One region of the Kitasatospora sp. NPDC094019 genome, then DNA from elsewhere that is predicted to be linked to it. Evidence: riboswitches for the same ligand, from Rfam matches in the RefSeq annotation. Region 1 holds a riboswitch; the other holds the start of a gene.
The links. A riboswitch is a leader RNA that binds a small molecule or an ion and turns the genes downstream of it on or off. The one in region 1 is predicted to bind FMN.
Positions count from the first base shown of each region.

Region 2: linked by a shared signal. The riboswitch ahead of ribB (3,4-dihydroxy-2-butanone-4-phosphate synthase) and the one ahead of ACIQ9P_RS31345 (riboflavin synthase) in region 1 are both predicted to bind FMN.

Region 1 covers NZ_JBIWIF010000018.1:81,026-88,509, forward strand. Annotated here, with positions in the region: gene hisG (ATP phosphoribosyltransferase) at 1-483, opposite strand, end outside; gene ACIQ9P_RS31325 (phosphoribosyl-ATP diphosphatase) at 634-906, opposite strand; gene ribH (6,7-dimethyl-8-ribityllumazine synthase) at 1,013-1,483, opposite strand; gene ACIQ9P_RS31335 (bifunctional 3,4-dihydroxy-2-butanone-4-phosphate synthase/GTP cyclohydrolase II) at 1,613-2,971, opposite strand; gene ACIQ9P_RS31340 (nicotinamide riboside transporter PnuC) at 2,968-3,612, opposite strand; gene ACIQ9P_RS31345 (riboflavin synthase) at 3,609-4,298, opposite strand; FMN riboswitch at 4,521-4,648, opposite strand; gene ACIQ9P_RS31350 (SCO4226 family nickel-binding protein) at 5,096-5,344, shown strand; gene ACIQ9P_RS31355 (antibiotic biosynthesis monooxygenase family protein) at 5,625-5,930, opposite strand; gene ACIQ9P_RS31360 (MSMEG_1061 family FMN-dependent PPOX-type flavoprotein) at 6,064-6,759, shown strand; gene ACIQ9P_RS31365 (YegP family protein) at 6,906-7,103, opposite strand; gene ACIQ9P_RS31370 (HIT family protein) at 7,253-7,484, shown strand, end outside.
Region 2 covers NZ_JBIWIF010000009.1:248,473-255,956, reverse strand. Annotated here, with positions in the region: gene ACIQ9P_RS22110 (type I polyketide synthase) at 1-1,878, shown strand, start outside; gene ACIQ9P_RS22105 (MFS transporter) at 1,871-3,163, shown strand; gene ACIQ9P_RS22100 (ABC transporter permease) at 3,184-3,912, opposite strand; FMN riboswitch at 4,128-4,258, shown strand; gene ribB (3,4-dihydroxy-2-butanone-4-phosphate synthase) at 4,507-5,157, shown strand; gene ACIQ9P_RS22090 (ABC transporter substrate-binding protein) at 5,213-6,250, shown strand; gene ACIQ9P_RS22085 (D-arabinono-1,4-lactone oxidase) at 6,369-7,484, opposite strand, start outside.

The DNA of each region.
Region 1 (7,484 bases):
GGTGCCGGTCTCCACCACGTCGGCGATCACATCGGCGACACCCAGCTGCACCGCGGTCTCCACCGCGCCGTCCAGCTTGGTGACGGTGGCCTTCACGCCGCGGTCGGCCAGGTGCTGCTCGACCAGGCCGGTGTAGGAGGTGGCGATCCGCAGGCCCTCCAGGTCCGCGACGTCCTCGACCGCCGCGCCGACCGGGCGGGCGAAGCGGAAGGTCGAGCCGGCGAAGCCGAGCGCGAGCACCTCCTCGGCGTTGGAGTGCGAGTCCAGCAGCAGGTCGCGGCCGGTGATCCCGACGTCCAGGCGGCCGGAGCCGACGTAGACGGCGATGTCGCGGGGACGCAGGAAGAAGAACTCGACCTGGTTGCCCGGGTCGACCAGCACCAGTTCCTTGGAGTCCTTGCGCTGCCGGTAGCCGGCCTCATGGAGCATCTCCGCCGCGGGACCCGAGAGCGAACCCTTGTTGGGCACGGCGATGCGCAGCATGGAGGTCAGTTCCTTACCTGTTCGGTGTGGGTGGGGTTCCGGGCGGCCGGGTGGACCCGAGGGTCCGGCGGTCCAGAGGTCCGGAGGGTCCAGCGGTACTCGTAGAAGTGCGGGCGGAGTGCGGGCGGAGGTGTGGCCCGGAGGTACTTGCTAGAGGTACTTGTAGACGTCGTCGAGCGTCAGCCCGCGGGCGACCATCATCACCTGAAGGTGGTAGAGGAGTTGCGAGATCTCCTCGGCGGTCTGCTCGTCGGACTGGAACTCGGCGGCCATCCAGACCTCGGCGGCCTCCTCGACGACCTTCTTGCCGATCGCATGGACGCCCTGCTGGACGAGCTGCGCGGTACGGGAGGACGAGGGGTCGCCGGTGGCGGCCTTCTGCTGGAGCTCGGTGAAGAGCTCCTCGAATGTCTTCGAAGCCATGATGGGACTCACCATACGGCGTGCGGGGTCGCGGGTGGTAAGCAGTTCCGGACCGTGGACAATCCGCTGGACGTCCACGGTCCGGGCCCGGCGGGCGCCCGTAGGCTCAGAGCGCGCGCAGGGCGAGGGCGGTCGCGACCGCCGCGGTGACCGCCTCGTGGCCCTTGTCCTCGGTCGAGCCGGGCAGGCCCGCGCGGTCCACCGCCTGCTGCTCGTTGTCACAGGTCAGCACGCCGAAGCCGACCGGGACGCCGGTGTCCACGGAGACCTGGGTGAGGCCCGCGGTGGCGGCCTGGCAGACGTAGTCGAAGTGCGGAGTGCCGCCGCGGATCACCACGCCGAGGGCGATCACGGCGTCGTAGCCGCGTCCGGCGAGGCGCTTGGCGGCCACGGGCAGCTCGAAGGTGCCGGGGACGCGCAGGACGGTCGGCTCGGCGACACCCAGCTCCTTGAGGGCGCGGTGGGCGCCGTCGAGCAGGCCGTTCATCACCTGCTCGTGCCACTGGGCGGCGATCACGGCGACCTTGAGGTCGGCGGCGTTGTCGATGGTCAGCTCGGGGGCTCCGTGGCCGCTCATGTTCGGTGCCTTTCGGTGGTTCGGGGTGCGGGGTTCTGGGTGCGGGGTTCTGGGTGCGGGGTTCGGGTCGGTGCGTAGGACAGGGGGTGGTGGTCCGGGCACGGACGGGCCGGGCCGGGCCGGAACGGGTCAGCCGTCGAGGCCGGGCAGGTCGTGGCCCATCCGGTCGCGCTTGGTCCGCAGGTAGCGCTCGTTGTGCGCGCCGGCCGGGATCTCCACCGGCTCGCGGCCCTTGACCTTGAGCCCGTGCTCGGTGAGCGCGGTGAGCTTGTCGGGGTTGTTGGTCAGCAGCGTCAGCGAGCGGACACCGAGGTCGCAGAGCATCTGGGCGCCGATGCTGTAGTCCCGGGCGTCCGCGGGCAGGCCCAGGTCGAGGTTGGCCTCGACGGTGTCCCGGCCCTGCTCCTGGAGCTCGTAGGCGCGCAGCTTGTGCGCCAGGCCGATGCCCCGGCCCTCGTGGCCGCGCAGGTAGAGCACCACGCCCCGGCCGCTCTCGGCGACCCGCCGCAGCGAAGCCTGGAGCTGGGGGCCGCAGTCGCAGCGCAGCGAGCCGAGCACGTCGCCGGTCAGGCACTCGGAGTGGACCCGGACCAGGACGTCCTCGCCGTCGGGGAGCCGGCCGTCCGCGCCCAGCCCGCCGGCGACCAGCGCGATGTGCTCGACGCCGTCGAGGGTGCCCCGGTAGCCGACCGCGGTGAACTCGCCGTGCGCGGTCGGCAGGGCGGTGACGGCGGCCCGGTCGACGTGCAGCTCGGTGCGGCGGCGGTAGGCGATGAGGTCCTCGATCGAGATGATCGCCAGGTTGTGCTCGCGGGCGAAGGTCATCAGTTCGGGGAGCCGGGCCATGCTGCCGTCGTCGTTGACCACCTCGGCGATCGCGCCGGCCGGCGGCAGACCGGCCAGCCGCGCCAGGTCGACCGCGGCCTCGGTGTGGCCGGGGCGGACCAGCACTCCGCCCTCGACGGCGCGCAGCGGGAAGACGTGCCCCGGCCGGGCGAGGTCACCGGGGCCGGTGCCGGGCGAGGCGAGCAGCCGAACGGTGCGGGCCCGGTCGGCGGCCGAGATGCCGGTGTCCACGCCTTCCCTGGCGTCCACCGAGACGGCGTAGGCGGTGCCCTTGCGGTCCTCGTTGACCTGGGTCATCGGCGGCAGCTTGAGCCGGTCCAGCTCGGCGCCGGTCATCGGGGCGCAGATCACGCCGGAGCTGTAGCGGACGGTGAAGGCCATCAGCTCGGGGGTGGCGGCGGAGGCGGCGAAGACGATGTCGCCCTCGTTCTCGCGGTCCTCGTCGTCGACGACGATCACGGCGCGGCCGAGCGCGATGTCGGCGACGGCCCGCTCGACCGGGTCGAGGACGAACTCGCCGGCGGGCTTCCCGGCCGGGTGAGGGACGGGGTGCTCGGTCGGGGACGCGGTGGGGGAAGCGGTGGGGGCGGCCGGGGCCGCGGTGGGGTGCTCGGCCGGACGCGGGGCGGGGTTCTCGGTCATGCGGAGGCTCCCTGGAGGGCGGGGTCGGTCACGGGGTGCGCGGTCCGGCCGCGAAGCCACCAGGCGCGCAGGCCGAGCAGGACCAGGACGAAGTAGACGGAGTAGGTGAGGCCGGAGAAGACCAGGCCGTTGTTGAAGGCGAGCGGCACGCCGACCAGGTCGACGGCGATCCAGGCGAACCAGAACTCGACCCACCCCCGGGCCTGGGCCACCATCGCCGCCAGGGTGCCGACGAAGATGTAGGCGTCCGGCCAGGCGTCCCAGGACAGTTGCGGGACGGCGGTGAAGAGCCCGCCGACCGCCAGGGTGCCGAGCGCGGTGCCGCCGACCAGCAGGGCGCGCTCACGGCCGGTGGCGAAGCGCACGGCGACGTCGCCCTCGCCCCGCGCGCCGCGCTGCCACCTGGTCCAGCCCCACACGGCGGCCACGATCACCACGATCTGCTTGCCGACGCCGCCACTGAGGTGGGCGCTCCAGTACGCGCCGACCAGGACCAGGCCGGAGAGCAGTTGGACCGGCCAGGTCAGCCGGGACCGCTGCCAGCCGAGGGCGAGCGCGGCGAGGCCGAGCAGGTTGCCGATGATGTCGGAGCGGTAGACGTCCTGGCCGAACAGGTGGACGGTGCCGTTGAGCCAGTTCACCGCTGCTCCCCCGGGGTGGTGTCCGGCAGGGACGGCAGTGACGGCAGTGACGGCAGGGTGCGGGCCTCCAGCAGCCGTTCGACGTACTTGGCGAGGACGTCGACCTCCAGGTTGACGCTCTCGCCGACGGCCCTGGTGCCGAGGGTGGTCAGCGCGAGGGTCGCCGGGATGAGGCTGACGGTGAAGCTGTCGCGCGCGGCCTCGACCACGGTGAGGCTGACACCGTCGACGGTGATCGAGCCCTTCTCGACCAGGTAGCGCGAGACCGAGTCCGGCAGCGAGAACCGCAGCACCTCCCAGCGGAGTTCGCCGGCCGCGTCGCGCTCCCCCGGCTCACGGCTCAACAGCCGTCCGGTGGCGTCGACATGACCCTGCACCAGGTGGCCACCGAGCCGGGCACCGAGCGCCATGGCGCGTTCGAGGTTGACCCGCCCGCCCGGCTTCAACTCGCCCAGGCTGGAACGGTGGAGCGTCTCGGCCATCACATCGGCGCTGAACTCGCCGGTGCCGGAGGCGAGTTCCTCGGGAGTGTCGACGACGGTCAGGCAGACGCCATTGACCGCGATGGAGTCGCCGTGCCGCGCGCCCTCGCAGACCACCGGGCCGCACAGACGGATTCGCGAGGATTCGCCGATCTCTTCGATCGACACGACCTCGCCGAGCTCTTCGATGATGCCGGTGAACACCCGGGTTCTCCTCGCGCTTGGGGCGCGGACTCCGGGGTGCGACAAGGGAGAAAGGGCCACGGACAGGCGTGGGCACGGGGGTGGGCGGATCACCGGACGGCAACGGGACCCGTCACCGGGCTGCCGCCGAGCCGGGCGCCGGAACGAGGGGAACCCCGTCCGTCGCCGCACACCGCCTCCCGAGGTCCACCGGGGGACCACGGGCCCTGCTCACTGGTCCGTCGCGCACGCCTCCCATCCGGACTTTAACCGTCGGTCCAGGAATTTCACCTGGTCAACCGGCCGCTGGCTGCGGACGGGTCGCGGACTGTAACCGCCGGTTCGGATTTTCACCGACCCCGGAGTGCGCTGAACGTCACTGCTACTTCTGCCGTCATTCTGCCATGATCCGCGCGGCGCCAGGGAGAGGTGTCCCCTGTGGCCTCTTTCACTCGGCGCCGGGGAATGGACGGCGAGGGACGGGCGGCGGGCCACCGTCGGGCGGAGCCGGGGGCGTTCGGTGGCGTATTGGGTGGCGTGTTGGCTGGCGTGTCGAGGGGGCGGGTCCGGTGCAGTCGGACGAGCTGTGCTCCGGGGCGCCGCCCGGGGCTTCGGGGATGCGCCTCGGGGCCTTGCCCGGGTGCCGTCGCGGATGCCGTCCGGGGCGTCGTACAAGGGCCGACCCGGGTGCCGTCCGGGGCCTCGTCCAGGCGGCCGTCCGGGCGTCCGGTGGCGGCTCGGGGTGCGTCGGGCGCAGGCTGGTGGTACCGGGGCGGCGACTCCCGCCGTCGCGGGCGACCGCGGGAGGTGCGGGAGCTATGGCCAAGTTCATGGACGTCCACCACGGGATGGCCGGCATCACCGAGGAGCAGTTGCGAATGGCGCACCAGGCGGACCTGGCGATCCAGGCCGAGGAGGGTGTGACCTTCGAGCAGGCATGGGGCGATCCGGAGTCCGGGCACGTCTACTGCCTGTCCGAGGCGCCGTCGAAGGAGGCCGTGCAGCGGATCCACGAACGCACCGGGCATCCGGCGGACGAGGTGCACGCCGTTCCGCTGATCGTCTGACCACTCGACCGTTCCGTTGTTCGGTTGTTCGGCTGACCAATTGCCGGTTGCGCGTCTGCTCGATCACCTTGATTGGTCATCCGTCCAATTGGCCGACCCGGGCGATCTGTTGTTCTGTTGCCCAATTGTGCAATTGGTCGGTTGGCCAATTGGTGGATCGCCGCATTGGTCGATTGCCCAACAGTACTGCTGGTCAGTCGACCAATAGCTGTTGTTCAACCGCCCAATTACCTGGCCGCCGGGCCCGACCGGGCAACGGGGCACGGCACTGCCACCCGGATCAGGGCGCGGGGACCGGCGTGAAGTGGGTGACCTCCGGAGGGTGGGCCAGGTAGCGCAGCTCGCCCTCCGACCAGACCGGCCGGATCCGCCACATCGGCCCCGCGTAGCCGAGCAGCGACGCCTCGTCGCGCCAGCGGCTGACCACGAGCACCCGGTGCCCGCCCTCGGTGACGGAGCGCAGCAGTTCGCCGCCGAGGCAGCCGTCGGTGCGCCCGAGCTGTGGCAGCACTTTGCTGGTCAGCACCTCGCAGAACTCCTCGATGTGCCCGGCCATGACCTGCCCGGCCCAGATTCTGATGATCACGGCGACCACCTGCCCCGAAGCGTCCTGACCCCGCCCCCATTATCGACGCGAAAACGCTGGTGGGGAGGGATTCGGGCGAGATTTCCCGACGGCACCCGACCGCCCCGGCGCGGGCTCGGTTACGTTGATCGGTATGACCAGCACACCGGCGTCCGTCGTTCCGTCAACCCCCGGGCCGGACCGGCCCTCCGGCCTGTTCGAGGCCCTCGCCGCCGCCTCCGTCCGTGACCCGGCCGGGCTGCGGGAGATCTACGAGCAGCCCGGGGACCACGCGCGCCGCAAGCAGGTGGACCGAATCCACGAGGTCGCCCGACAGTTGATCGCCTGCTCCTCACTGGTCCTCCTGGCCAGTGCGGACGCCGACGGACGCTGTGACGTGTCCCCGCGCGGCGGGCCGGCCGGACTCGTGTCGGTGCTCGACGAGTTCACCCTGGCGATCCCCGACGCGACCGGCAACAAGCGGCTCGACACCCTCCACAACATCGTCCAGACCGGCCGGGTCGGGCTGCTGTTCGTCGTGCCGGGCCGGGACACCACCCTGCGGGTCAACGGGCGGGCCTGCGTCTCCACCGATCCGCGGCTGCTGGAGCAGTTGACGGCGGTCGGCAAGCCGCCGCGCAGTGCGATCGTGGTCGCCGTCGAGGAGGTCTTCGCGCACTGCCCGAAGTCCTTCCTGCGCGCCTCGGCGTGGAAGCCGGAGAACTGGCTCGCCAAGGACGCCCAGCCGAGTTCGGCCGAGGTCACGCTCGCGCACCTCGCCGACCCCTCGCTGACCGTCGAGGCGATCGAGCAGACCGAGCGGGAGGCCCTGCTCTACCGCTACGAGTAGCGGCGCGGAGGCCGGCCCGGCCACCGGACCCGGGCCGGACAGCCCTGCGGGAACGACGGCACTGGAACGACGGCACGGGAACGACGGTGCGGGGCCGGCCGGCGCGCTCGTGCCGCCCCGGACCGGCCCCGCACGGACCGCCGCGATCAGGCCGCGGCCGCGGACTTGGCGACGTCCACCACGCTCGCGCCGTTCGCCGCCCGCTGAACGGCCTCGACGCCCTTGTGCGCCGCGTCCTTGCTCGCGTATCCCTGGCCGGTGGCGACGATCTCGCCGTTGCCCGCCTTGAGCCGGAACCGGTACTTGCCACCGGCGTCCTCGTACACCTCGAACTTGCCCGCCATCCGGGCCACCTCCTCGTCGACGGGACGCGCCGCGCGCCCCACCTGCACGGTGCGCCCGGACGCCGCCGGGCCGCACCCGCTCGGGGTCCGGACGGGTGACCCGGGCGGGAGCGCGTGCCGGGGCCGCGCGGGGCGGGTTGAATGGACGGATGGACTGCGTCTTCTGCGCGGTGGTCGCCGGCACGGAGCCCGCGCACCGGGTGCTGGACGACGAGGTGGCGGTGGCCTTCCTGGACCGCCGGCCGCTCTTCCCCGGCCATGTGCTGGTGGTCCCCCGCGACCATCACCCCACCCTGACCGACCTGCCCCCGACGGAGGTGGGCCCGTTCTTCCTGCGCGTGCGGCGGGTGGCGGCGGCGGTGGAGCTCGGCCTGGGGGCGG
Region 2 (7,484 bases), on a different contig from region 1:
CCCGATCTCCGGCTGGAGGAGAGCCCGTTCCGCGTCAACCGCGAGGCCCGGCCCTGGCCGTCCTCCGGCGCGCCCCGGCGGTGCGGGGTGAGTTCCTTCGGCATCGGCGGCACCAACGCGCACGTCGTCCTGGAGGAGGCACCGCCGGCCGCACCGCCGACCGCCGACCGGCAACGACCGGCGGAGATCGTCGTCCAGTCGGCGCGTAGCCACGAGGGCGTCCTGGCCGCCGGCGCCGACCTGGTACGGCACCTGGACGCGCACCGCCCCCCGCTCGGCGACGTCGCCCACACGCTGCAGACCGGACGGGCCCACCTGGAGTGGCGACGGGCCGTCACCGTGAGCGGGCTCGACGGACTCGGCGCCGCCCTGGACGGCGCCGCCGTCCGCCAGGTGCCCCGGTCCTCGTCACTGGTCCTCCAGTTCCCCGGCCAGGGCTCCCAGTACGCCGGCATGGCGGCCGGCCTCCACCGGGAGATCCCGCGGTTCCGCGCCGCGTTCGACCACTGCCTGACCCTGCTCGAACCCCGACTCGCCGCGGACCTCGACCGACTGCTGACCCGCGACCGGCCCACCGACGACGACGACGCGGAACTCGGGGACACCCGGCTCGCCCAACCCGCGCTGTTCGTCACCCAGTACGCGCTGGCCCAGGTACTGACCGGCTGGGGGCTGCGTCCCAAGGCGCTGATCGGCCACAGTGTCGGCGAGTACACCGCCGCCTGCCTGGCCGGAGCGATGTCCCTGGAGGACTCCCTCCGTCTGGTCGCCGCGCGCGGCGAGGTCATGGCGCGGGCGCCGCGCGGCACGATGCTCGCGGTGCTCGCCGCCGAGCCGGACGTCCGCGGCCGGCTGGACGGCACACTGTCGGTCGCCGCCGTCAACGCGCCGTCGGTGACCGTGGTCGGCGGCACCGCCGAGGAGGTCGAGGCGCTCGCGCGACGGCTGGCCGCGGAGGGGACGACGACCCGCGCGCTGCGGGTCGGCCACGCCTTCCACACGGCGCTGATGGCCCCCGTACTGGAGGAATTCCGCGCGCTGGCCGGGTCGGTGACGTTCTCCCGGCTCAGGATCCCGGTGGTCTCCAACGTCACCGGCGACTTCATGAACCGCCGCAGGGGCCACTCGGCCGACTACTGGACCGAGCACCTGCGCGAGCCGGTGCGCTACGCCGACGGCCTGGCCAAGGTCCTGGCCCTGCCCGGTCCGATCGTGCTGGAGGTCGGTCCCGGACGTGCGCTGACCGGTCTCGCCCGCCAGCAGGACCCCGGCGGCCGGGCGGTCCTCGCCACGACCATGCCCCGACCGGCCGAGGAGCCGGCCGAGGCCGCCCGGATGCTGTTCGACGCCGTCGGCACCGCCTGGTCCGCCGGGGCGGCCGTGGACTGGACCGCCCACCACGCGGACGCCCAACGGCGCCGGGTCCCGCTGCCCACCTACCGGTTCGCCCGGACCCGGCACTGGATCGACGCGCCCGGAGCCGTACCCCGGACGACGACCGGCACACCGACGGACGCGCCGCAGAACCCACCGCCGGACGCACCGGCCGAGGCCCCCACCGCCGGTTCGGCGCCCGCCGGAAGTGCGTCCGCCGGAAGTGCGCTCACCAGGAGTGCGTCCGCCGAGAGCGACCTCACCGGAATCTGGAGCAGGCTCCTGGGCACCCGCGGCATCGGCCCGGACTCGGACTTCTTCGAACTCGGCGGCCACTCCCTGCTGGCCGTCTCGCTCCTGACGGGCATCCAGGAGACCTTCGGCGTCGAGCTCTCCCTCAACGACACCTACCGGGCCCGGACGCTCGGCGCGCAGGCCACCCTCATCACCACCCGCCGCGGCGAAGGCGCCGGCGTCCCGGACAGGAGAACCGACAGTGTCTGAGTCCCCGACCACGGAGGTCGCCGACCAGCAGCCCGCGCCGACCCCGCCCGGCGGGCGGCGGCGCCGCCTCACCGACCGGCTGCCCGAGCCCGGCCCGGCCCGGCTGATCGTCCTGGTGTCGCTGATCACCAGCATCGGGCTCGGCCTGTACATCTCCGGCAGCGCCGTCTTCTTCGTCCGCTCGGTCGGCCTGACGGCCACCCAGGTCGGCCTGGGCCTGTCGGTGGCGGGCATGGCCGGCCTCGCCCTGGGCATCCCCGTCGGCCACCTGGCCGACCGCCACGGCGCCCGCGAGGTGACCATCGCGATGGTCGCGACGCAGGTAGTCCTGCTGGTCTGGGCGACCCGGGTCACCTCGTTCTGGCTGTTCCTGGTGGTCATCACCACGCTCGGCGTGGTGGAGAGCGGCGCGGACGTCGGACGGCAGGCCATCCTGTCCGCGCTGATCGGGCCCGAGCAACGGGTCACGGTGTCCGCCTACAGCCGGGCGGTCTTCAACGGAGGTTTCTCCCTGGGCGTGCTGGCGGCGGGCCTCGCCGTCGCCGCGGACACCAGAGCCGCCTACACCGCGCTGATGCTCGGCAACGCCGGCACCGCGCTCCTGGTGTGCGTGCTGTACCTGCGCCTCCCCAGGATCCCCGGCACCAGCGAGCGCAAGGACGCGCCGTCGGGGCTCACCGCGCTGCGCGACCTGCCCTACCTGGCGATGGCCCAGGTCAGCGGGATCGTCATGCTGGGAGACATCCTGCTGACGGTCGGCCTGCCACTGTGGGTGGTGTCCCACACCCACGCGCCCCGACCCGCCGCCTCGTGGCTGATCGGGGTCAACACCCTGCTCGTGATGGTGTTCCAGGTCCGCGCGGCCCGCGGTGCCGACACCCTCGCCGGTGCGACCAGGCTCCACCGGTGGGCATTCCTCGGCCTGGCGGCGTCCTGCGTCCTGGCATCGGTCACCGACCGCCTCCCCACCTGGCTCGCGGTCGCCGTACTCGCCTGCTCGGTCGCCCTGCTGACGCTCGGCGAGCTGTGGGGGAACAGTGCGCGCTGGACGCTCCGCTACGACCTCGCGGACCCCGGTGCGCAGGGCCAGTACGGCGGCGCGTTCCAACTGGGCACCGCACTGCCCAGGGTTCTCGGGCCGCTCATGGTCACCGCTCTCACCGACCGGCTGGCCTGGCTCGGCTGGCTGCTCGTGGGCGCGGTGTTCCTCCTCGGGTACCTGCTGTTCCCGGCCACCATGCGGTGGACCGAACGCACCCGTCCCGTGTACACCGCCCGTACCTGACCGGCCGTCGGGCGCCCCGGTCAGCGGCGCTCGACGCCGCCCTCCACCAGCCGCATCGCCCCGTACAGGGCCACGGCGAGGAGCGAGAGCATGAGGAGGGTGGAGAACATCCCGAGCGTGTCCGAGCCGTTGCGCTGCACGGCGAGCAGTTGACCCAGGCCCTCACCGCCCATCACGAACTCGCCCACCACCGCGCCGGTGACCGACAGCGTCACGCCGGTCCGGAGCCCGGCGAGCACGCTGGGCAGGGCGAGCGGGAACTCGATGTGCCGCATCATCCCCCAGGCTCCGACCCCGTCGACCCGCGCCGCGGCCAGGACCTCCCGGTCCAGGCCGCGGATGCCCAGTACGGTGTTGACCAGGATGGGGAAGAACACCATCAGCGCGCACAGCACCACCACGGGCCACGTTCCGTACCCGAGCCACAGGGCGAGCAGCGGTGCGAGCGCCACCGCCGGGACGGCCTGGGTCGCGGCCAGGTACGGCTGCAGCGCGCGGGCCGCGAGGCGGCTGCGGGCGAGCAGGTAGCCGAGCGGCAGCGCCACGGCCGTCCCCAGCGCGACGCCGGCGAGGCTCTCGTACAGCGTGGTGACCGTCGCGTCCAGCAGCGTGCCCCGGCCCAGCGCCGCGACGAACTCCCGTGCCAGGTCGACCGGGTGCGGGAGGAAGAACGAGGACACGGCACCGCCGTCGACCGCGCCCGCCCACAGCAGGAGGAGGAGCACACCGGGCACGAGCGGGGTCAGCACCGCCCCGAGCCGATCCCGGACCGCTCCCGTCGGCCTCTTGGGGCCCATCCCTCGCACCGCTGGTCTCCTCTTCGCCTGTGCCTGAGCAGTACTGGTGGCCGATTCGCCCGGCGACCGACGCAGATCCTGTCACAGCCGCCGACCGCCGGGTCGGCGTGTGTGCCGTGGAACACATCCACAATCCGCGGCATACGTGGCATGATCCTCCCGAGTGTTCGCGCGCTCCGGGGTCGGTGTAATTCCGAACCGGCGGTTAAAGTCCGCGACCCAGCCGACGCCATCGGCTGGTTGACCTGGTGAAACTCCAGGACCGACGGTGAAAGTCCGGATGAAAGGTAGTGCGCGGCGACACGTTGTCCGGCCAGGAGCGGCTTGCCGCCCCGGCGTCCGGATTCGGTGCTCGCTCTCCCCGGAACGGTGTCTGTGCACGGGGGCGAGCTGCCACTCGCCATCCCTCCCCGCGCACCTGACGCCGTCCATTGCGGAGGGCCGTGTGCGCAAGCACGCGTCCTTCTGGATGGCCGCGTTCTCTCGCAGATCAGTGAACTCCCGGACCCACGGGCCCAGGGGTTTCCCGACCTCAGGAGAGAGCAGATGGCAAACACCCTTCTCAACCGCACCGACCGCCTGCGGCAGGTGGAGCAGGCGATCGAGTCCTTCCGCCGCGGCGCCTTCGTGGTCGTCTTCGACGACGAGTCCCGCGAGAACGAGGGCGACCTGATGGTGGCCGCCGAGTACACCGACGAGGCCGCGATGCGGTACATGCTCGACCACTCCTCCGGTGTGGTCTGCGCGGCGGTGCCGTACGAGCGGTGCGCGGAGCTCGATCTGCCGCAGATGACGGCGGACAACTCCGGCCTGCACGGCACGGCCTTCACCGTGTCGGTGGACCTGCTGGCCGGCGGTACCACCGGCATCCCGGTCGACGAGCGGGCCCGCACCGTACAGGCGCTGGCCGACCCGACCGCCCGGCCGGGCGACTTCGCCCGACCCGGTCACATCTTCCCGGTGCGTGCCGCGCGCGACGGCGTGCTGGAGCGCGACGGCCACACCGAGGCCGGGGTGGACCTGTCCCGCCTGGCCGGACTGTCCGGCGTCACCACCATGTGCGAGGTCGTCCGTCCCGACTGGAGCATGGCCCGCCTCGACGACCTGCGGGAACTCGCCGCGCGCGACGGATTGGCGCTCATCTCGGTGGGCGACCTGGTGGCCTACCGGCTGGCCGCCCGGCAATCGACCGTCTGAGCGGACCGACGCTCTCCGATCAGATCGACCATCGAACAAGGAAACGACGATCCCCGTGCTCAGCTCCCACCTGTCCGGACGGTTCCGGAAGCTCACCGGCCTCACCGCAATCGTGCTGCTCACCGGGTCGGCCCTCGCGGGCTGCGGCAGCGGCGCGGCGAGCTCCGCCGACCGTGCCGAAGGCCACGCCCTGACCGTCGGCCTGACCTATGTGCCCAACATCCAGTTCGCGCCCTTCTACGTCGCCGAGTCCCTCGGCTACTACAAGGACGCGGGCCTGAAGGTCGACCTCCACCACCACAGCTTCACCGACGCCCAGTTCGGCGCGCTGGCGGCCGGCCAGGAGGACGTGGTGTTCGCGGGCGGCGACGAGATGCTCCAGGCCCGGTCCCAGTCCGTACCGGTGGTCGACATCGCCACCCTCTACACCCGCTACCCGGTGGCCGTCATGGTGCGCGCCGACTCGCCGGTGAAGCAGGCCGAGGACCTCAAGGGTCGCACCATCGGCACCCCCGGCCCGTACGGGGAGACGTACTTCGCGCTGCTGGCACTGCTGCAGAGCGCCGGGCTGTCCGCCTCCGACGTGCAGGTGCAGAACATCGGCTTCACCCAGCAGGCGGCGCTCATCGGCAACAAGGTCGACGCGGTCACCGGCTACCTCAACAACGACGCCGTCCAGTTCGCCCAGTCGGGCACCGCCGTCCGGACGATCCAGCCCTCCGGTTCGGCGGACGCCCTGCCGCTCGTCGCCGCCGGCCTCGGCACCGGCCAGGAGACGCTGAAGAACCGGTCGGCCGATCTCAAGGCGTTCCTCGCGGCCACCTTCAAGGGCGTCCAGTACACCGTGGACCACCCCGACCAGGCGGTCGACCTCAGCAAGAAGTTCGTCCCCGGCCTGGACGACTCCAAGAAGCAGGCCGACGCCCTGGCCGTGCTCAAGGAGACCGTCCCCCTGCTCCAGTCCTCCGGCGCGAAGCCCGGCTACAACGACCCGGCCGTCTGGGACCGCATGGAGGAGTTCATGCGCTCCCACAGCCTGCTCACCAAGCCGGTCACGGTGAAGGAGGCGTTCGACAACTCCCTTCTGCCGTAAGCACGGTGGTCGGTGTCCGTCCGTGCCGGCTCCGGGACCGGGGCCCCGACTGTCGAGGGTCGGCACCCCGCGTCGCGCGGGTCCGGCCGGGCGGGCCCGGAGTGAACAACCCCGTTCGCTAGCTCGAAAGCGCCTCCGGGGCCGTCCCCAGCACACGGTCCAGGTAGGGATTGGCGAAGACGCCGCTCGGGTCCAGCTTGTCGCGCAGGGCGACGAAGTCGTCGAAGTGCTCGTAGCGCGGGCGGAGCGCGGTGGCGTCGAGGTCGTGCATCTTGCCCCAGTGCGGGCGGCCGCCGTAGGCGCTCAGGATGTCCTGGCAGGCCCGGAAGTACCGCTGGTACGGCATGCGGTGGTACTGGTGGAAGGCGATGTAGCAGTTCGCCCGGCCCTGGGCGGTCGACAGCCAGATGTCGTCCTGGGCGACGAACCGGACCTCCAGCGGGAAGGAGATCCGCTCGTCGTGCCGGTCGACCCAGTCCTTGATCTCCCGCAGCGCGTCCACCGCGTGCTCGCGCGGGATCGCGAACTCGCCCTCCAGGAACCGGACCGGACGGGAGGAGGCGAAGATCCGGTAGGAGAGGTCCGTCCACTCGCGCGCGGACATCGCCCGCGCCGCGAAGCGGGCGATCGGGCGCACGGTGGCCGGGAAACGGGTACCGACCCGGCACAGCGCCTCGAAGCCGGGGCCGTTGAGGAGTTCGTCCAGGCGCGTACTGAGGGCGCCGATCGGGGTGAGTTCGACGTCCGCGGGCCGGCGGGTGAAGCGGCGGGTCAGCGACACCTCGCTGTGCGGGAACCAGAAGAACTCGAAGTGATCGTTGGCGTCAGCGAGTTCGTCGAGCCGGCCGAGGACCTCGGCGACGGGTTGCCGGGCGTCCACCGCGTGCAGGGCGTACAGCGGGACGCACTGCAGTGTGACCTCGGTGATGATCCCGAGGGCGCCGAGGCCGACCCTCGCGGCGGCGAAGAGGTCGGGCCGCTCGGTCGGCGAGCACCGCGTCACCGTGCCGTCGGCCAGCACGAGTTCGAGCGCGCGCACCTGGGTGGCGATGCCGCCGAAGCGGGTGCTGGAACCGTGGGTGCCGGTGGAGATGGCGCCGGAGATCGTCTGGCGGTCGATGTCGCCGAGGATCTCCATGGCCAGTCCGTGCCGCGCGAGCAGCGGGTTCAGCTCCCGGAGCGGCATGCCGGCGCCGACCGTGACCAGGCCCGTTGCGGCGTCGACGGAGATCAG